Regions from separate parts of the Variovorax sp. CCNWLW186 genome, predicted to be linked through region 2. Evidence: predicted binding sites of a transcription regulator. Region 2 holds the regulator's gene; each other region holds the start of a gene.
The links. The regulator LexA, encoded in region 2, represses DNA repair genes until DNA is damaged. The targets are predictions, from matches to a motif close to ACTGTATNNNNATACAGT.
Positions count from the first base shown of each region.

Region 1: a site for LexA is predicted at 5,663-5,680, ahead of imuA (translesion DNA synthesis-associated protein ImuA). Genes of this name have one in related genera too.
Region 3: a site for LexA is predicted at 1,731-1,748, ahead of recA (recombinase RecA). Genes of this name have one in related genera too.

Region 1 covers NZ_JBBCBO010000006.1:134,530-141,362, forward strand. Annotated here, with positions in the region: gene ilvD (dihydroxy-acid dehydratase) at 1-881, shown strand, start outside; gene V9K97_RS09860 (porin) at 1,002-2,129, shown strand; gene V9K97_RS09865 (Bug family tripartite tricarboxylate transporter substrate binding protein) at 2,143-3,117, shown strand; gene V9K97_RS09870 (aldo/keto reductase) at 3,134-4,054, opposite strand; gene V9K97_RS09875 (ABC transporter substrate-binding protein) at 4,446-5,573, opposite strand; gene imuA (translesion DNA synthesis-associated protein ImuA) at 5,694-6,512, shown strand; gene V9K97_RS09885 (Y-family DNA polymerase) at 6,481-6,833, shown strand, end outside.
Region 2 covers NZ_JBBCBO010000027.1:1,909-8,741, reverse strand. Annotated here, with positions in the region: gene V9K97_RS23985 (D-2-hydroxyacid dehydrogenase family protein) at 1-624, opposite strand, end outside; gene V9K97_RS23980 (hypothetical protein) at 718-1,092, opposite strand; gene lexA (transcriptional repressor LexA) at 1,230-1,904, opposite strand; gene V9K97_RS23970 (asparaginase) at 1,978-2,964, shown strand; gene adk (adenylate kinase) at 3,028-3,684, opposite strand; gene kdsB (3-deoxy-manno-octulosonate cytidylyltransferase) at 3,819-4,589, opposite strand; gene V9K97_RS23955 (Trm112 family protein) at 4,586-4,768, opposite strand; gene lpxK (tetraacyldisaccharide 4'-kinase) at 4,749-5,774, opposite strand; gene V9K97_RS23945 (ExbD/TolR family protein) at 5,775-6,200, opposite strand; gene V9K97_RS23940 (MotA/TolQ/ExbB proton channel family protein) at 6,253-6,833, opposite strand, start outside.
Region 3 covers NZ_JBBCBO010000003.1:94,856-101,688, forward strand. Annotated here, with positions in the region: gene recX (recombination regulator RecX) at 67-525, opposite strand; gene recA (recombinase RecA) at 574-1,683, opposite strand; gene V9K97_RS04670 (MarR family winged helix-turn-helix transcriptional regulator) at 1,830-2,315, shown strand; gene V9K97_RS04675 (response regulator) at 2,383-3,057, shown strand; gene V9K97_RS04680 (sensor histidine kinase) at 3,096-4,541, shown strand; gene V9K97_RS04685 (sporulation protein) at 4,554-4,763, opposite strand; gene V9K97_RS04690 (biotin--[acetyl-CoA-carboxylase] ligase) at 4,772-5,596, opposite strand; gene V9K97_RS04695 (SET domain-containing protein) at 5,599-6,228, opposite strand; gene V9K97_RS04700 (DNA topoisomerase III) at 6,412-6,833, shown strand, end outside.

The DNA of each region.
Region 1 (6,833 bases), on a different contig from region 2:
CGGCCAAGCACCTGCAGGCGGTTTCGACCGAAGGCGAGTGCGGTGTCGACGTGTATGGCCTTTTCGAAAGCCTCGGCCCGACGACGCCGGTGCTGGCCGGCGTGCGGCCGATCGGCGATCACAGCATCGAAGCCTTCGAGGCGGCAGGCGGCTGCCGCGCGCTCATGAAGCAGCTTGCGCCCTTGCTCGACACGAGCGCGCCCACCGTCACTGGCGGCACCGTGGCCGACAACCTGCAGGGCACCGAAGTTGCCGACGCAGAGGTGATCCGCCCCATCGATCGCCCGGTCGCGCCGCTGCCCGCCATCGTGCTGCTGCGCGGCAATCTTGCGCCCGAGTCCGGCCTCATCAAGACCGGCATCGTCGAGCGAAAGGTGCGCAGCTTCACAGGTCCGGCCGTGTGCTTCTGGACCTCGGACGCCGCCATTGCCGCAATGAAAAAAGGGGAGATCGTGCCGGGCCAGGTGGTCGTGATGCGCGGCGCCGGTGCCTGCGGCGGCCCGGCGATGGGCGGCGGCGCCTCGCGCGTGGTGTTCGCCATCGACGGCGCGGGCCTGGGCGACCAGGTCGCGATCCTGACCGACGGGCATCTTTCAGGCCTGGTCTGCAAGGGGCTTGTGGTGGCCGAGGTCTCGCCCGAAGCCGCTCTCGGCGGGCCGCTGGGGCTGGTGCGCGATGGCGACGTGATCACCATCGACCTGGACGCGCGCCGCCTCGACATTGCATTGACCGATGCGGAACTCAAGGCGCGCCGCGCCGACTGGCAGGCGCCGCCCCCGGCCTTCGACACCGGCTGGCTGCAGCAGTACCGGCGCAACGTGAGCCCGCTGTCCAAGGGCGCCGTGCTCGTGCGCACCGAACGACCCGAGCCTTCCGGCTAGCAGCACCTTTTTACCCCGGCCTTCGCCGACCGGCGCGCACCCCCGTGCGCACCCGGTGGCGCAGCCCTGCGCGCGTTCCGAGTTTTTCAACCAAGAGAAGAAGCAGGAGACAAGAAAACCATGAAGAAGATTTTGATGTGGTCAGCGCTGGGGCTTGCGAGCAGCGGCGCCGCGCATGCGCAATCCACGGTGACCGTGTTCGGCGTGATGGACCTCGGTATCCAGTACACCAACGGCGATGGCGGCGGCTCGGTCAAGGCGCTATCGAACGGCGGGCTTTCAACGAGCCGGCTCGGATTTCGCGGCACCGAAGACCTGGGCGGCGGCTTGCGCGCAGGCTTCTGGCTCGAGGGCAGCCTGAACCCCGACACCGGCACCGGCCGCGCGAGCAACAGCAACAACCAGACGAGCGGCGCGGGCGTGGCGGGGCCGATCACCTTCGACCGCATGTCCTTCGTGAGCCTCTCGCACCAGAAGATGGGTGAACTGCGCCTGGGCCGCGACTTCATTCCCACGCACTACAACAGCATCTACTTCGACCCCTTCAACGCCAACGGCGTGGCGCGCGCGGGCAACCTCACGTTCGCGGGCGCGGGCAACGGGCCGCTCCCTTCGGCCATCACGGGCAGCAACACTGTGAGCTACTGGCTGCCGGCCGGGCTCGGCGGCTTCTACGGCATGGCGATGATCGGCACGGGCGAGAACGATTCCACCGCGCCCAACCGCGACGACGGCAACTTTGCCGGTGCGCGCTTCGGATTCGCCTCGGGCGCATTCGACATTGCTGCCGCCGTGACGCGCACCCACTACGATGCGACCGCCACCATCGGCAACTACACGCACGCCAACATCGGCGGCACGTGGGACGCGGGGTTTGCGAAGTTCTTCGCGCTCTACAACAAGGTAACGGTGAAGCTCGCCGCCGGCACAGTGCGCAAGAACACCACCGAGATCGGCGCGCACATTCCGGCCTTCGAGGTCGGCCGCATCCGCGTGAGCTACGCCTACCTGGACGACCGCAGCGACGAGAGCCTGCGCAATGCCAACGGCATGCCGCGCAACCGCGACGACGCGCGGCAGTTCGGCATCGGCTATGTGCACAACCTCTCCAAACGCACCGCGCTCTACGGCACCTACGCGCGGCTCATGAACAGCGGCCAGGCGCGCTATGTCGTCAGCGGCGGCGTGGCACCGGCCGGTGGCCGCCGCTCGTCGGGCTGGGAGCTCGGCGTGCGGCATCTCTTCTGAACAAGGAGCAAAAATGCGACGCAGAAACCTGACGCTCGCGGCCCTGGCCGCCGGTGGTTCGCTGGCCATGCTGCCCGGCGCGGCAGCTTGGGGTGCCGAGACCTATCCGGACAAGCCGCTGCGCCTGATCGTCGGCTTCGCACCCGGCGGCGGTGCCGACGCGCTCACGCGCATCATTGCGGAGGGGCTGTCGAAGCAGCTCGGCCAGCAGGTGATCGTGGAGAACAGGCTCGGCGCCGACGGCGTGCTCGCGGCGCAGGCCACGTCGTCCGCAAAGCCCGATGGCTATACGCTGCTGATGGGCACCAACACCGCCATGGTGGCGGCACCCACGCTGCGCCCCACGCCGCCTTACGACCCGTTCAAGGCTTTCACGCCGATCAGCTCGGCCGGCCAGTTCTCGATGTTCCTGGTGGTGCCTTCGAGCCTGCCGGCGAAGAGCGTGAACGAGTTGCTGGCCTTGGTCGCGGCCAAGCCCGGCGCCTACAACTCGGCGTCGAGCAACAGCGCTTCGGAACTGGCCATGCTGCAGCTGCTGGGCGAGCGCAAGGTGGTGAACGCGCGCTACAAGGGCGACATGCAAGCCATGACCGACCTGCTCGGCGGCCAGATCCACATGATGTTCACCACCGGCACGTTGGCCCCGGGCTTCGTGAAAGAGGGGCGCATTCGCGCGCTGGTCACGCTGCTGCCGCAGCGCAGCGCCTTGCTGCCCGACGTGCCTACGGGCAGTGAGCTGGGCCTGGGCAAGCTCACCATCACGCCCTGGGCCGGCTTTTTCGGACCCCCAGGGCTGCCGCCCGCCATTACCGCCAAGCTGTCGCAGGAACTGCAGAACACGCTGAAGCGCCCGGACGTGCATGCGCAACTGGTGCAGCAGGGCTTCGAGGGCTACGGCATGAGCCCCGCAAAGTTCACCGAGTTCTTCCGCGCGCAATACGACGCCTTCGGCGCCACCGTGCGGCAGCACAACGTCAAGTTCGAATAGCCGCCGCGGTTGCGGCTCAGAGCCCGATCGAGCGCGCGTTGCTGCGCCAGAACGCCGCATCCGGAAACGAGCCCGCGCCGGCCGCGGCGTTGTCGGCCATGTGCTCGGCGCGGCTGGTGCCGGGAATGGTGCAGGTCACCGCCGGGTGGCTCAGCACGAACTTCAGCAGCACCTGCGCCCAGCTCGTGCAGCCGATCTCGCCGGCCCACGCAGGCAGCGGCTTGTCCCGCAGCCGGCGCAGGAGGCCGCCCCCGCCAAACGGCATGTTGACGATGACCGCCACACCCCGCTCGGCCGCGAGCGGCAGCAGTCGCTGCTCGGCTTCGCGCGCGTCGATCGAATAATTGATCTGCAAAAAGTCGAACTTCTCGGCGCGCAGCACCGCTTCGACCTCGTCGTAGGCAGAGGCGGTGTAGTGCGTAATGCCGATGTAGCGCACGCGGCCTTTCTCTTTCCAGCCGCGCAGCGTGGCCAGATGGGTTTTCCAGTCCATCAGGTTGTGCACTTGCATCAGGTCCATGCGCTCGGTGCGCAGCCGCGCGAAAGACTGCTCCATCTGCGCAATGCCGGCATCGCGGCCCGATGTCCAGACCTTCGTCGCAAGAAAAGCCTTGTTCTCGCGCTGCTTCGATGAGGCCAGCAGTTCGCCGGTGGTTTCCTCAGAGCGCCCGTACATCGGCGAACTGTCGATCACCTTGCCACCCGCGGCAAAGAGGGCGTCGAGCACACCCGGCAGGCGCTTGTATTCATCGGTGCCGGGGCGCTGGTCGAACCCGATCCAGGTGCCGCAACCGACAACCGGCAGGGCCTCCTGGGTGGAAGGAATAGGGCGGGTGTTCATGGTCATCGCAGGCCTGCCTTGTTGCTGTGCGAAGGAGGGGAGCGCGGCACCGGTGCAGAGTGCGGCGCCGAGCCTGAGCAGCCGGGCGCGGGTGATGGGGAGGTGTGGGGTGTTCGTGAGTGGCGTCACGAATCAAATTTTGCGCCAGGGCTTTTTACTCGGCGCTTGCTGGGGCTATCTTGGGGGCGTTGTTACGCTGCTTCAGGGTGGCGCACCCGCCGACGGGGTACCTTGCTCCGCGAATGTCCCCCGGGGCTGCGCCCCTCCTCCTTTATTTCGCTGCGCAAGGCACCCCATCGACGTGTGCGTCATACGCGCTGGTCGTTGATCAGCGGTGCACCAGCAGCGTGCCCCGGTGCACAGGGCATCGGGTGCTCCGCGCAGCGAAATAAAGGAGGAGGCCGCAGGCCGGGGGACATTCGCGGAGGGGAGTACCCGGTGGCCTTTGCACTCGCCCTGAACGATTCGCCCCCCAACACGTACAAACTCAGCGCAAATAGCGCCCGTCAGCCTTCAGCATCGAAAGCTCAGAGAAGGTCAGCCCCCGGTGCTCCCCCGGCCGGTAAGACACAGCAATCCCGCCGATGTCCAGCGTCTTGAACGATTCGAGACCTTTGTGCAGCGAATCGGCCGTCGGGCTTGCCCCCGCCCGCTTCAGGCCCTCGACCATCACTTTGGCCGCCACATAGCCTTCGAGGCTGGCGTAGCTGAACTCCGTTGCGCCGATTTTCTTCATGGCTGCCTGGTACTCGGCAATCATCGGCATTGCCGTGTTCCACGGGTACGGCACGACCTGCGAAATGACCACGCCGGCTGCGTCCTTCTTGATGTCCTGGAACAGCTTCTGGCCGTTCAGGAAAGAGAACGAATAGAAAGCCGTTTCGCCGCCCGCCGCGCGGTAGGCCGTGATGAACTTGGCCGCCACGTCGTTCGTGGCCGACAGCACCACGGCCTTGGGCTTGAGCTTGACCAGTTCCGCCGCGCGTTCGGCTGCGTCCGAGCCGTCATTTTTGATCGACACGCTGCCGACCATTTTTTCGCCGCGCTCGGCAATGAATTTTTGCGTGCTCTCCATCGCCGAGCGCGCGCCCGGGTTGTCGTTGTGCGCGAAGGCGATGCGCGAGAGGCCGATGGTGAACAGGTGGTTCACGATGCGGCTGTATTCCTCGTCGAAGCTGATGCGCACCGGAAAGCCGTATTCGGACGGTTTCACCACCGGCGCCGCACCCGTGTACGAGCCTACGACCGGAATCTTGAGTTCGTTGGCTGCCTTCAAGGCGCCCACCGCCGACGATGTGCCGATCGGCATCAGGATGCCCACGGCGCCGTCCTTCACGAAAGTCTTCACGTTCTCGGCGCCCTTGGCGGGGTCGTAGGCATCGTCGAGCTGGCGCAGCTCGATGGGCCGGCCGTTCACGCCGCCGTTCGCATTCACTGCGGTGAACAGCGCGCGAATGCCGACCAGCGGTTCGGTCGACAGCGTTGCCAGCGGGCCCGTCTGCACATAGGTCTGGCCGATCAGGAGCGGCTTGGTTTGGGCCTGCGCCGCAGGCTGTACCGCAAGGAGGAGAGCGGCAAAGGCCGAAGCCAGCAAATGAATCTTTTTGTATTGCATGGTCACAAATTGTTTGTTCGGCCATCTTAAGAGGCAAGGCGCTTTGGGTAAATCGCTATTTGTCCTGCCCCGGTTGCGGCGCATGGAATACTGTATAAAAATACAGTTAACGATTGCATCATGGGCCTTCCTTTCCTCAACTCCTTTTCCGCCGCCGCAGGCCGTGGCGTCTGGCATGCCGACGAGCTCGGCCTGGCCGACGCGCAGGTCGTCGCCACCGGCCACGCCGCGCTCGACGCCGAGCTGCCGGGTGGCGGCTGGCCTGTAGGCGCCATGACGGAGTTGCTGCAAACCGCGCCCGAGGCCCATGTCTGGCGGCTGCTGCTGCCCGCTTTGGCGCAGGCCGTCCAGGCGCGCGGCGGGCCGGTGGTGCTGATCGGCGCGCCCTATGAACCCTGCGGGCCGTCTCTGGCGGCGCAGGGCTTGCCGGTGGAAGCGCTGATGTGGGTCCGGAGCGACGCGCCGGCTTCGCGCCTGTGGGCCTGCGAACAGGCGCTGCGCTGTGCGGATGTGTCGGCCGTGCTGGCCTGGCTGCCGCAGGCCCGGGTGGGCGAGCTGCGGCGGCTGCAACTGGCCGCCGCCCAGCATGACGTGCTGCTCTTCGTGTGCCGGCCCGAATCGGCCGCGCAGGGTGCGTCGCCGGCGCGGCTTCGGCTTCAGGTGGAAAGCTGCGAGGCCGACAGCTCGCAGATCGAACTGCGCATTCTCAAGCGCCGGGGGCCGCCCTTGGCTGCGCCGGTGATGCTGCCCGCGCGCAACGAACGCATGGCCGCATTGCTGGCGGCCGCCCGGGTGCGCCGCAAGCTGCGGCTGCAGCAGCAGGGCACGGCGGCGGCCGGTGAAGAGACAACATCGACCGCGACAACAGCCACGGTGGTGCGCATCGACGCATGGAAGGGAGGCCCCAATGCACTGGATCGCATTGCGGTGGTCGCTTGAATCCGATTCGCCTGAAGAAGCGCAGCCACTGCCCACGCCCGAGGCGCTGGGCTGGTGGGCGCTGCAATACACGCCGCACGTCGCCTGGCAAGACGAGGCGTTGATGCTCGAGGTTTCGGCCTGCGAGCGCCTGTGGGGCGGGCGCTCGTCGCTGATGCGCCAATTGGCCCACGAGAACCCCGCGCCCGGCGCGGTGATGCTCGGCGCGCAGGGCGCCACAAGCCTCATCGCACTGGCCCGGCTGCGCCTGTTCGAGCGCAACGAGGGCCGGCCCAAGGACATTCCCGCCGGCCTGCCGCTGGACACGCTGAGCGCCGCGCG
Region 2 (6,833 bases):
GGCAAAGAACTCGTGCCGGTTCTGCGCCACCTGGAAGCCGTCGGACCTGGCCTTGGCGCAGCTTGCCTCGCGGCCCCAGATGACGACCTGCATGCCGAAGGCCTGCCCGTAGCGCGCCACCAACTGGCCGATGCGGCCGTAGCCCCAGATGCAGAGCGTTTTGCCCTTGAGCACCGAGCCCAGGCCGAAATTGGGTGGCATCGAGGCCGACTTGAGCCCCGATTGCTGCCACGCGCCGTGCTTGAGGTTGCTGATGTACTGCGGCAAGCGCCGCATGGCCGCCATGATCAGCGCCCAGGTGAGTTCGGCGGGCGCCTGGGGAGAGCCGGTGCCCTCGGCCACAGCCACACCCCGTTCGGTACACGCTGTGACGTCGATATGGTTGCCCACGCGCCCCGTCTGCGAAATGAGCTTGAGCTTGGGCAGCTTTTCGATCAGCTGGCGCGAGATATGGGTGCGCTCGCGGATCAGCACGATCACGTCGGCGTCCTTCAGGCGGATTGACAGTTGACCAATGCCCTTGACCGTGTTGGTGTAGACCTTGGCCGCGTACGCGTCCAGCTTGGTGGCGCAGCGCAGCTTGCGCACGGCGTCCTGGTAATCGTCGAGGATCACAATGTTCATGGCGTGCCATTGTGCCTCGCAGCATTGGCATGACGCGCGTGTGAACGTTTGGATACCCGCCCCGGGCAATGGTCACCGGGGGGGGGCATGGCCTCAATGCAGGCGTGTGGAGGCGGGCGCGGTGCTCACGGCTTCCATGGCCTCGAGTGCCGCCAGGCGGTCGAGTTCGGCGCAAACGTCGGCCATGCGACCGGAAATCACCATGCGGTTGGTACTGCGCTTTTCGCCTTGCAGGCCGTCCACCACGCGAATGACGCGCAGGGGCCGTGCGGGTGCGGGGGACGCATCAGCCGAGGCGGCTGGACCATGGGTCCGGGCCGTGCATGACGGCCGGACCGCGACGTAGCGCAAGCCTGCGGAAGCACTGCTGCTGTCGTGGCGGCGCGGGCGACGGGCCGGCAGCAGCCGGCTTGCGAGCGATTGCAGCGGCATCCACAAATCAACGATGGCGAGGAGGGCGATTCCCATGTGAACTCCAAAAAAGTCTGAGGTTGAACACAGGCAGGATTTCTTTGATCGGGCGCAACAGGGTGATGGCGACTTAGCGCCATACGCCCGCCACCTGTTGCGACCGGATGGGTGCTGCTTTCGGCAGGCCGCAGGGCCTACATCAGCATGGTGTTGCGAATGAGGCCGACCGCCAGGCCTTCGATTTCGAACGGCTCGCCGGGCTGGACCACGATGGTCGGGTAGTCGGGGTTTTCGGCGTGCAGCTCGATGACCTGCTTGTTGCGCTTGAGGCGCTTGACCGTGACTTCGTCGCCGAGACGGGCCACCACGATCTGGCCGTTGCGGGCTTCCTTGGTGGCTTGCACCGCCAGCAGGTCGCCGTCCATGATGCCGGCGTCCCGCATGGACATGCCGCGCACCTTCAGCAGGTAGTCGGGCTGGCGCTGGAACAACGTGTTCTCGACGTAGTAGGTCTGGTCGACGTGTTCTTGCGCGAGGATGGGCGAACCCGCCGCCACACGGCCGATGAGAGGCAGTGCCAGCTGCGCCATGCCGGGCAGCGAAAGCGAGAACTGGTTGTTGCGCGACTCGTTGAGCGAACGCAGCGCATCGCCCTTGAGCCGGATGCCGCGGGAGGTGCCGCTGACGAGTTCGATCACGCCCTTGCGGGCCAGCGCCTGCAGGTGCTCTTCGGCCGCGTTGGCCGACTTGAAGCCCAGCTCATTGGCGATTTCTGCCCGCGTGGGCGGAGCGCCGGTGCGTGCGATGGCGCTCTGGATCAAGTCCAGGATTTGCTGCTGGCGGGCGGTAAGCTTCACGGCGAACTGCATATGTTGTTCCTTGCGGCACTGGCTAGATATCCAGTACCTGTATTTTTAACCAGTTTTTAAAAGTTGGCAAGCCATGGTTAATTCGCTCTCGCCGAGCCTGCGGCGCATTGTGGTTCTGGGAACGGGCGGCACCATTGCGGGCCGTGCCGCCAGCGGTGGCGACAACATCGGCTACACCGCCGGGCAAGTGGGCGTGGCAGACCTGCTCGGCGGCATCGAGGCGCCCGAAGGCCTGGCGCTTGCGGCCGAGCAGGTGGCGCAACTCGACAGCAAGGACATGGAACCCGACGTCTGGCTGCAGCTCGCCCGGCGTTGCGCTTTCTGGCTGGCCGAGGCCGATGTGGCCGGCGTGGTGATCACGCACGGTACCGACACGCTCGAGGAAACCGCCTTCTTTCTTCAGGCCGTGCTTGCGCCCGGCAAGCCCGTGGTGCTGACCTGCGCCATGCGCCCGGCCAGTTCGCTATCGCCCGATGGCCCGCAGAACGTGCGCGACGCCATCGCGGTGGCAGCAACGCCGGCCGCCCGAGGTGTGACGGTGGTCTGCGCAGGCGCAATCCACAGTGCCTTCGATGTGCAGAAGGTGCACACCTATCGGCAGGATGCGTTTGCTTCGGGCGATGCCGGTCCGGTGGGCTATGTGGAGGAGGGGGCGGTACGGCGGGTGCGGGACTGGCCTGAGTCGCCGGCGCGCTCGAAGCTTATCGAAGCCGGCGAAGGCGCGGCGATGCAATGGCCGAGGGTCGAAATCCTCACCAGCCACGCCGGTGCGACCGGCGCCATCGTCGACTTGCTGCTTCAGGAGCGGGCGATGGGCGTCGTCGCCGAGCCGGTGCGCGGGCTGGTGCTGGCCGCAACTGGCAACGGCACGGTGCACCATGCGCTGGAGGCTGCCGCGCTTCGCGCGCAGGATGCGGGCGTCCCCGTGCTGCGCGCCACACGTTGCGCGAGCGGGCGCATTCTTCCGAGGCCTGATGACAAGCTGCGTGATGCTGGCGCCCTGACGCCGGTCAAGGCACGGATCGCGTTGATGCTGGAACTGATCGGAACAGCCGCCTGAGGGGCCGCGGGCACAAGCCGGCAGGCGCGCAAGCTGCCAAGGCAGCCCGCCTGCCGCCGAACTTCAGTTGCTCAGTGCAGCCAGTGCGCGCTGGGTGATCTCTTCGACCGTGCCGACGCCCTTGATGGCGCGGTATTTAGGCGCCGAGGCCGGATCGGCCTTGGCCCAGGCCGAGTAGTAGTCGACCAGCGGACGCGTCTGCTGGCTGTACACCTCGAGCCGCTTGCGCACGGTTTCTTCCTCGTCGTCCTTGCGCTGGATCAGTTCTTCGCCCGTGATGTCGTCCTTGCCCTCGACCTTCGGCGGATTGAACTTCACGTGATAGATGCGGCCCGATGCGGGGTGCGAGCGGCGGCCGCTCATGCGTTCGATGATGTCGCTGAAGGGCACGTCGATTTCGAGCACGTAGTCGAGCTTGACGCCCGCTGCCTTCATCGCGTCCGCCTGCGGAATGGTGCGCGGGAAGCCGTCGAACAGGAAGCCGTCGGCGCAATCGGGTTGCGCGATGCGTTCCTTCACGAGATTGATGATGAGGTCGTCGCTCACCAGGCCACCCGATTCCATGACCGCCTTGGCTTGCTGGCCGAGCGGTGTACCGGCCTTGACGGCTGCGCGCAGCATGTCGCCGGTCGAAATTTGAGGAATGCCGTACTTCTGGCAAATGAAGGCCGCTTGCGTGCCTTTGCCCGCCCCGGGCGCGCCCAGCAAAATTAGTCTCATGGTGTCCTCGGACGGTTCTTAGATCTTGTGTCGCGCCAAGCGCCGGCCCGGGAGCCGTGCAAGGCGGAATTGCGTCGAGGATAGCATGCGTGAGCGTGAAGAATTTCCGTTACAGCCACCCTGCGGCGCACGCTTCAGGGTGTCGGCTTGGCTGCGAACAGTGCGCGCACACGGGCCAGGTCTTCAGGGGTGTCGATGCCCGGCCCGGGAGCCGCATGCGTGACATGCACCGCGATGCGATGCCCGTGCCAGAGCGCACGCAGTTGCTCCAGCGCTTCGGTCGCCTCGACCGGAGCCGGCGGCAAAGAAGGGAATTGGCGCACGAAACCCGCGCGGTACCCGTAGATGCCGATGTGACGCAGCGGAGCCGGACTGGGCAGCGCCGTCGGCACGCGGTTGACGGCGCCGTCGCGCCACCACGGAACGGGTGCGCGGCTGAAGTACAGCGCGTTGCCTTGGGCATCGAGCACCGCCTTCACCACGTTCGGGTTCAGGAAGTCGTCGAGCGAATCGATCTCATGGGCCGCGGTACTCATGGCGGCTTCCGGACGAAGGGCGAGCGCGGACGCAACAGCGTCGATCAGGGCAGGGTCGATCAGCGGCTCGTCGCCTTGCACATTGACGACGATGTCGTCGCCGTCGAGCACGAGTTGTTCGCAGGCCTCGGCAAGGCGGTCGGTGCCGCTCGGATGGTCTTGGCGCGTGAGGATGGCCTCCACGCCGTGTTGCTTGCAGGCCGAGACGATGGAAAGGTCGTCCGCTGCAACCACCACCCGCAGCGCGGTCGATTGGCTCGCGCGCTGTGCCACGCGCACCACCATGGGCAGGCCGGCGATGTCCGCCAGCGGTTTGTTGGGTAGCCTGGTCGAAGCCAGGCGCGCCGGCACCAGAACGGTAAAGCTCACAGCCCCAGCTCTTCGTCGGACAGCGTGCGCGCCTCGTTCTCGAGCAACACCGGAATTCCGTCGCGCACCGGATAGGCGAGGCGGGCGCTGCGCGAGCAGAGCTCCTGCTTTTCGGCGTTCCAGGTCAGCGGGCCCTTGGTGACGGGGCAGACGAGCAGTTCAAGCAGCTTGGTATCCATCGAGCGATGATAGCTTTGCGTCGAGCGCGGCGAAGAATTCCGGCGCGGGTGCAAACTGCAGCGGCACGGCAAGCGCGCCGGGAGCTTTGCGCCACAGCTTGACCGCGTCTTTTTCGGTGCAGAGCAGCAGATGTCCGGCGCCGGAAGGGGCTTGCCAGCCATCGAAATCGAAGTGGTCGGGCAGCGCAATCGTCTCGGCCAGCGTCAGGCCGCGCGCCCGCAGCATTTCGAAAAACGCCTCGGGCCGTGCAATGGCCGCGAGCGCGATCACCGCCTTGCCGGTGAGGGTGCTCAGCGGCACGCGTTTGCCGTCGCTCGCCACGGCGTCCTGCGCCAGTGCGCGAGTGGCGGTGTAGCCGCCGCCGAATGCCGGCCGCTCGCCGCTGTGAAGCACCAGGTCGCACCGGCGCGGCCAAGGCTCGCGCAAGGGGCCGGCGGGCAGCCGCCAGCCATTGCCGATTCCGCGGTCGTCGAACACGCAAATCTCGATGTCGCGCCCAAGCGCCAGGTGCTGCAGCCCGTCGTCGCTCACGATGACTTGCGTCGTCGGGTGCCGGGCCAGCAGGGCCTGCGCGGCTTCGGCGCGGCGCCGCGCCACGAAAACGGGCGCGCCGGTGGCATGGCGGATCAGCGCCGGCTCGTCGCCGACGTCTTGCGGATCGCTTTCGTGCAGCACCTCACGGCAGTCGCCGGTGCGGCGGCCGTAGCCGCGCGAGATCACACCAACCTGCAAACCGCGAGCCTGCAGATGCCGAACCACGGCCATCACGACCGGCGTCTTGCCGGCGCCGCCCGCGATGACGTTGCCGACCACGATCACGGGCACCGGTACGCGCTCGGTCTTCAGCCACCCGAGCCGGTAGAACCAGCCCCGCACCGCAAAAAGCGTCGCATAAAGAAGCGACAGAGGCCACAGCAGGCAGGCCAGCACACCGCGCTGCAGCCAGGCGCGCTGCAGCCGGGAGGCCGGTGCGCCGGTACTGCTGCTGCGGCCGTGGGGCGGCACTCAGCGTCCTGCTTGCGCCGTCGACTGGGCTGCGAAGGTGATCTGCACCAGGCCCGCGCGGCGCGCCGCTTCCATCACCGTGATCACGGCCTGGTGCGGGCTGCTGGCGTCGGCGCTGATGATGACCACGCTGTCCTTGCCGCCCGTGGCTGCCGCACCGAGGGCTGCGGCCACAGTTGCCACGTTGCGGTCGGCAACGGGCGTCTTGTTGATCGAGTAGCGGCCGTCCGCGGACACCGCGACGATCACTTCCTTGGGGTAGTCGCGCTGCGAATCGACATCCGCCGTCGGCAGGCGCAGTTGCATCTCCGTGAACTTGCTGTAGGTGGTCGACAGCATCAGGAAGATGAGCACCACCAGCAGCACGTCGATGAACGGGATCAGGTTGATCTCGGGCTCGTCGCGCGCCCCATGGCGGAAATGCATGCGGCCTCGGCTCATGCCAGGTCTCCGATGGCAGTGACAGGCAGGGGAGCCATCATTTCCGCAGCGCGTTCAGGTGGCGCGCAAAGCGCTCGCCGGAGAGTTCCAGGTTCAACAGGTATTCGTCGACCCGGCTACGGAAATAGCGCCAGAAGATCAGCGTCGGAATGGCCACGATCAGGCCGAAGGCCGTGTTGTAGAGCGCAATCGAAATACCGTGCGCCAGCTGCGCCGGGTTGCCGGAACCCACCGCGCCGCTTCCGGGCGACTGCGAGCCGAAGATCTCGATCATGCCGATCACCGTGCCCAGGAGCCCGAGCAGCGGCGCCGCCGACGCGATGGTTGCCAGGGCGGGCAGGTAGCGCTCCAGCTTGTGCGCCACGGTACGGCCCGAGGCTTCCATGGCTGCGCGCAGGTCGTCTTCGGTGCAGCGCGGGTTGGCGTTGAGCGCCCGTAGCCCGGCGGCCAGCACTTGGCCGAGCATCGAATTGCGTTCGAGCTTGGTCACCACGTCCGGGCCCGGAACCGCGCCGTGGGAGACGGTCATGGCCTCGTCGAGCAGTTTGGGCGGAAGCACCTTCACGGTCTTCAGGCTTGTGAAACGTTCTATAACCAGCGCGAGCGCGATGACCGAAC
Region 3 (6,833 bases), on a different contig from region 2:
GCCGATCATGCCACTGGCGGCATCTTCAGCATCGCCCGCACGGCGATGCGGCCAGCGGCCCTTGCTTCATTCGCCGCCGCTGTCGAAATCGCTCCGGAGCACCTTGGCCACCACCGCGCCAGAAAAGCCGCGCGCCATCAGAAAGCGCGTTTGCTTGGCGCGCTCCTTCACATCCGCGGGCGGTGCGTCGAAACGGCGGCGCCACAAGGCGGTGGCGCGCTCTACTTCGGTGTCTTGCAGGCTGGCCACGGCTTCTGCGATGGCTTCGGGCGCGATGCCCTTGGCCTGCAGCTCCTGGCGCACACGCAATGCGCCCGAGCGGGCGGCGCGCTGGTTCAGCACCGAGGCCACCACCCGCGGCTCGCTGATGAAGTCCTTAGCGGCCAGTTCGTCGAGCGCGCGAGCCAGCGTGCCGGGCTCTTCTTCATGCCTGGCCAGCTTGCGCTCCAGCTCCGCGCGCGAATGCTCGCGCTGGCTCAGGAGCCGCAACGCCCGGCCTTTGAGTGAGGGGGCACCGAATGCCATGCCTGGTGGTCGCTTGCGCGGCCCGCGAGAGGCCGCGCCGTACCTTGCTTACTCGCCCTTGTCGGCCTTGGCTGCCTTCGCAGGCTTCTCGGCCTTTTCGGCGCCCGGGGTGTCGGCATCGGCCGCCAGCAGCGGAATGCCCAGCGATTCGCGCACCTTGTTCTCGATTTCGCGCGACAGCTCGGGGTTCTCGCGCAGGAATTCGCGTGCGTTGTCGCGGCCCTGGCCGATCTTTTCGCCGTTGTAGGCGTACCAGGCGCCCGATTTGTCGAGGATCTTGGCATTCACGCCCATGTCGATGATTTCGCCTTCGCGGCTGATGCCTTCGCCGAACAGGATGTCGAACTCGGCCGTCTTGAACGGAGGCGACACCTTGTTCTTCACCACCTTCACCTTGGTTTCGTTGCCGATGGCCTCGTCGCCCTTCTTGATGGTGCCGATGCGGCGGATGTCCAGGCGCACCGAGGCGTAGAACTTCAGCGCATTGCCGCCGGTGGTGGTTTCGGGCGAGCCGAACATCACGCCGATCTTCATGCGGATCTGGTTGATGAAGATGACCATGCAATTGGTCTTCTTGATGGTGGCGGTGAGCTTGCGCAGCGCCTGGCTCATCAGGCGGGCCTGCAGGCCGGGCAGCGAGTCGCCCATTTCGCCTTCGATTTCGGCCTTGGGGGTGAGCGCGGCGACCGAGTCGACCACGATCAGGTCGACGGCGCCCGAGCGCACCAGCGAATCGACGATTTCGAGCGCCTGCTCGCCGGTGTCGGGCTGGCTGATCAGCAGGTCGGACAGGTTCACGCCGAGCTTCTGGGCGTATTGCACGTCGAGCGCATGCTCGGCGTCGACGAAGGCGCAGGTGCCGGCCTGCTTTTGCATGGCGGCAATGACCTGCAGCGTGAGCGTGGTCTTGCCCGACGATTCAGGACCGTAGATTTCGATGACGCGGCCGCGCGGCAGGCCGCCGACGCCCAGCGCGATGTCCAGGCCGAGCGAACCGGTGGAGACCACCTGGATGTCTTCAAGCGCCTCGCCTTCGCCGAGCCGCATGATCGTGCCCTTGCCGAACTGCTTTTCGATTTGCGCCAGCGCGGCTTGCAGGGCCTTGGCCTTTTCACTGTTGGCGACCGAGATGCTTGCGCCCTTGACGACTGCGTCCATGTGGAAATCTCCTTGAAAATCAACGGTTTGTGTGTGACTGCCATCCATCTGCTTTTAATTACAGGCTGGATGCTTGAACAGTAGTGTAGGGGCTCATTGGTTTCGGTAAACTCATTTTTTAGTCAGTTTGCTTTACCATTTGGCGAATGGCTGACAATGCTTTTCCGACCGATCCCGATGCTTGGCGGCAAACCCACCTGGGCCGCCTGCTGGGCCATGCGATGCGCCGTTTCGATGAGCGCGTGCTCGAACTCATGGCGCATGACGTCGAAGTGCCGCTGGCGCTGTCGAACCTGGCCGCCCGCGCCCAGGTGAGCGCCGCGCACATCCACATCACGCGGCACCTGGCGCGCGAAGGTTCGCGCCTGACCGAGCTGGCCGAGCGCGCCGGCATGACCAAGCAGGCGATGGGCGCGCTGGTGGACCAGTGCGAAGCCTGGGGCCTGGTCACGCGCGGGCCCGACCCGCTCGATGCGCGGGCGCGGCGCGTGCTTTTCACCGCCGACGGATTGGCATGGCTTGACGCCTTTCGCGGCGCAGTCACGCAGGCCGAGCGCGAATTCCGCGCCAGCGTCGGCAACGACGTCGCCACGGTGGTAACCATCGGTCTGGAAGCGTACACAGCGGGCTAGACTCGGCTGGGAGAGAGACAAATGTGAACGGCGCCGGCGCGGCGCCCGAACCGGCCGGAGGTGGCTCATGCGGATTCTGATTGCCGAAGACGACCAGGTGCTGGCCGATGCCCTGCTGCGCAGCCTGCGCACCTCGGGCGCGGCGGTCGACCACGTGGCGAACGGTTCGCAGGCCGACACCGCGCTCATGACGCACAGCGAGTTCGACCTGCTGATCCTCGACCTCGGGCTGCCCAACCTGCACGGCATCGAGATCCTCAAGCGCCTGCGTGCGCGTGGTTCGCAGTTGCCCGTGCTGGTGCTCACCGCGGCCGACAGCGTGGAAGAACGCGTCAAGGGCCTGGACCACGGCGCCGACGACTACATGGCCAAGCCCTTCAGCCTGCAAGAGCTCGAAGCGCGCGTGCGGGCGCTCACGCGGCGCGGCATGGGTGCCACCAGCAACACCATCCGGCACGGTCCGCTGGTGTACGACCAGGCCGGCCGCGTGGCGACCATCGACGGCAAGATGGTCGAGCTCTCGGCGCGCGAACTCGGCCTGCTCGAGGTGCTGCTGCAGCGCGCCGGCCGCCTGGTCAGCAAGGACCAGCTGGTGGAGCGCCTGTGCGAATGGGGCGAGGAAGTTAGCCTGAACGCGATCGAGGTCTACATCCACCGCCTCCGCAAGAAGATCGAGAAGGGGCCGGTGCGCATTGCCACGGTTCGCGGCCTCGGCTACTGCCTCGAAAAAATCCAGCAATGACATGCGGGCTTGCCCCACGGCTTCGGAGGCCGTAAGCCTTGAAACTGTTCCAGCGCGCGCAGCGCTCCCTGTTCGGCGAGATCCTCGACTGGATGCTCACGCCGCTGCTGCTGCTGGTGCCGGTGAGCATCGGCGTCACGTGGCTGGTGGCACAGGGCATTGCCAATGCGCCCTTCGACCGCGCGCTCGAATACAACGTGCAGACGCTGGCGCGGCTCGTCACGGTACAGCAGGGCCAGACGCAGTTCGTGCTGCCGCAGCCGGCGCGCGAAATCTTGCGGGCCGACGACGCCGACCGCGTGTACTACCAGCTGCTCGACAGCCACGGCAAGCTGCTGAGCGGCGAGTCCGACGTGCCGCATCCCAACACCGACGAGCCCCCGGTGCCGGGCGTGGTCACGTTGCGCAACGGCGAAATGCGCGGCAAACCGGTTCGCGTGGCCTCGCTCTGGCTGGCCAATGACGACGACGACTCGGCGCCCGCGCTGCTGCAGGTGGCCGAGACGCGCGAGAAGCAGTCGGTGCTGGCCACCGAAATCATCAAGGGTGTGCTGCTGCCGCAATTCGCGATCCTGCCGCTCGCGGTGCTGCTGATCTGGCTGGCGCTGGTGCGCGGCATCAAGCCGCTGTCGGTGGTGGAGGCGCGCATCCGCGAGCGGCGCCCGGGCGATTTGAGCCCGCTCGACGAATCGTCGGTGCCGCTCGAAGTGGTGCCGCTGGTGTCTTCGGTCAATGAGCTGCTCGACAAGCTCAACGACTCGATCCACACGCAAAAGCGCTTTCTCGCCGACGCCGCGCACCAGCTCAAGACGCCGCTCGCGGGCCTGCGCATGCAGGCCGACCTGGCGCAGCGTGAAGGCGCCAACGCCGACGAGCTGAAGCAGTCGCTCAAGCAGATCGGCCGCGCCAGCGTGCGCGCCACGCATACGGTGAACCAGCTGCTCTCGCTCGCGCGCGCCGAAAGCACCGGTGCCGGCACGGGCCGCCAGCCCTGCGATCTGGCCCGGCTCACCATTGAAGTGGTGCGCGAAGCCGTGCCGCGCGCCATCGAAAAGCGCATCGACCTGGGCTACGACGGCGCCGAAGCGGGGGCGCCCGGCGTGGTGCTCGAAGGCAACCCGACTCTGCTGAAGGAACTGGTGCGCAACCTGGTCGACAACGCCATCAACTACACGCCGTCGACTCCTGAGCGGCCGGGCGTGATCACCGCGCGCGTGCTGGCCGATCCCTTCGGGCATGTGGTGCTGCTGCAGGTGGAAGACAACGGCCCGGGCATTGCGGAATCCGATCGCGAACTGGTGTTCGAGCCCTTCTACCGCGTGCTCGGCAACGAGGCCGACGGCTCCGGGCTGGGTTTGCCGATCGTGCGGGAGATTGCCAACCAGCACCACGCGCAGGTCAAGCTCGAAGACGCGCATCCGGGCCGGCAACCGCCGGGCGCACGCTTCACGGTGCGCTTCGAGGGCGAAGAACTGGCGCCTTGAGCTGCGGCGCGTTCAGGGCGCGGCGGTGGTGTTGCCGTTGCCGGTCTTGCCGTCCTTGCGGATCTGCAGCCACTCGGGATGAACCTGGCGCGAGAGGCGCTGCGGCTCGCGCTCGGTGATGCCGGCCGGCATCAATCCGAAGCCGGCAAGGTCGCCGCGGGCCCACAGCCAGTAGCCGACATTGGCCAGGACGAGAACGATCAGTGCAAGGCGCAACTTCATGGTGAATCTCAAAAAGCCATGCCGCGAGGACGCACGCTGACCTCGTCGCTCGAGACCATCTGCAAGCCCGCGGCCGTGCGCACCTGCAGTTCGCCGCCCCAGGCCACGCCTTCGCATGTGCCAAAGCTGCCGTCGCTGAGCTGGACCTCGCGCCCCCGCAATGCGTCGCGCGCGGCAAAACGCTCGGCAAAGGGCGCGAAGCCCTGCGCCTCGAAGGCCTGCACGCTGCGCACCAGCGGCGCGGCAAGTTCGGCAAGCACTTCGGGCCCTGTGGCGTCAGGGCGCCATTGGCGCAGCCACGCGGGCGGCGTGCGCATGCCCTCGGCTTCGCGCGGGCCGATGTTGATGCCGATGCCGATCACCAGGTAGCGCGGCGCGGCCGCCGCATCAGCACGGCCCGCATGCGGCATGGCGGTTTCGATCAGGATGCCGGCCAGCTTGCGGTCGTTCACCCACAGGTCGTTGGGCCACTTGAGCGCCACCTTCGCATCGCCGGACGGGTCGAGGCTTTCCGCCACGCTGACACCCACGGCCAGCGAGAGCCCCGACCAGTCGCGCGGCGCGAGCGGCAGGCCCAGCGAAAAGGTGAGCGAGGCGGCGTTTTGCTGCTCGCCTTGCTGCGCGCTTTGCCAGGGCCGGCCAAGGCGGCCGCGTCCGGCGGTCTGGCGCTCGGCCACCAGCAGCACCGGCTCGGCGCGGCCGGCGCGCGCTCGGCGCATGAGCTCGGTGTTGGTCGAGTCGATCTCGGCCACGGCCTCGACCGCGAAGCCGGGCAAGAGCGGCGCCACTGCCGCGGCAACCCGGTCTTCGAACCTGTCGGCCGTGGTGCTCATGCTCAGCCCTTGTCGGCCTCGTCCTTTTTAGACTTCTTTTTCTCGGACTTCTTTTCAGCCTTTTTTTCGGCTTTCTTGTCTGCCTTTTTCGCTTCTTTTTTCTCGGCCTTTTTTTTCTCGGCCTTCTTCCTGGCTTTTTTCTTCTTTTTCTTTTCTGCGTCTTCGTCCTTGGGCGTCAGCAGCGTGCCGCGACAATTCTCGGAGCCGCACCAGCACGGAAACTCGGCCAGCAGCTTGGGCGTGTAGGGCTCGTCGATGATCAGGCCGTAGTCGTAGTTGAGCTCTTCTCCTGCAGCGATGTTGCGCAGTGCCTTGATATAAACGCGGCCGTTGACCTCGTCCGCCTCGCAGTTCGGCTCGCACGAGTGATTGATCCAGCGCGCGGCATTGCCGTTCACGTTGCCGTCGATCACCCGGCCGTCGTCGATGTGGAAGTAGAAGGTGTGGTTGGGTTGGGTTGGGTCGTGCGGATGGCGGCGCAGCGCCTCTTTCCAACTGATGACTTCGCCCTTGTATTCGATCAGCGTCTCGCCTTCGGCCAGGTCGTCCACCGCGAACACGCCGTTGCCGTGGACATCCGAACGCCGCATCTGAATGCGGCGGCCGGCGAATTGTGGGGATTTGGAAGGCATCGCCGAAGTCTGTTAGGTTGAATATGCACACATGCGCGTGTGCGCGTGCGCACACGCGGGAAGCCGCAGATTGTATGTGGCCCCCACGCTCTCGCACTGCGTGTCGTCGCTGCCCCCCGAAGGGGGCCGCAGGCCGCCTTGAGGCGGCTCGGCGCCGGCCTGGGAACTCTTTTAGGAATGTTGATGAAGACTTTGGTAATTGCAGAAAAGCCGTCGGTGGCACAGGACATCGTCCGCGCCCTCACGCCGGTGGCCGGCAAGTTCGACAAACATGACGAGCATTTCGAGAACGAAAGCTACGTTGTGACCAGCGCTGTCGGCCACCTGGTCGAAATCCAGGCGCCCGAGGAGTTCGACGTCAAGCGGGGCAAGTGGAGCTTCGCGAACCTGCCGGTCATTCCGCCGCACTTCGACCTGAAGCCGGTCGACAAGACCAAGACGCGCCTGAACGCCGTGGTCAAGCAGGCCAAGCGCAAGGACGTGACGCAACTCATCAACGCCTGCGACGCGGGCCGCGAGGGTGAGCTGATCTTTCGCCTCATCGAGCAGTACGCGGGCGGCAAGACCGGCCTGAACAAGCCGGTGAAGCGCCTGTGGCTGCAGTC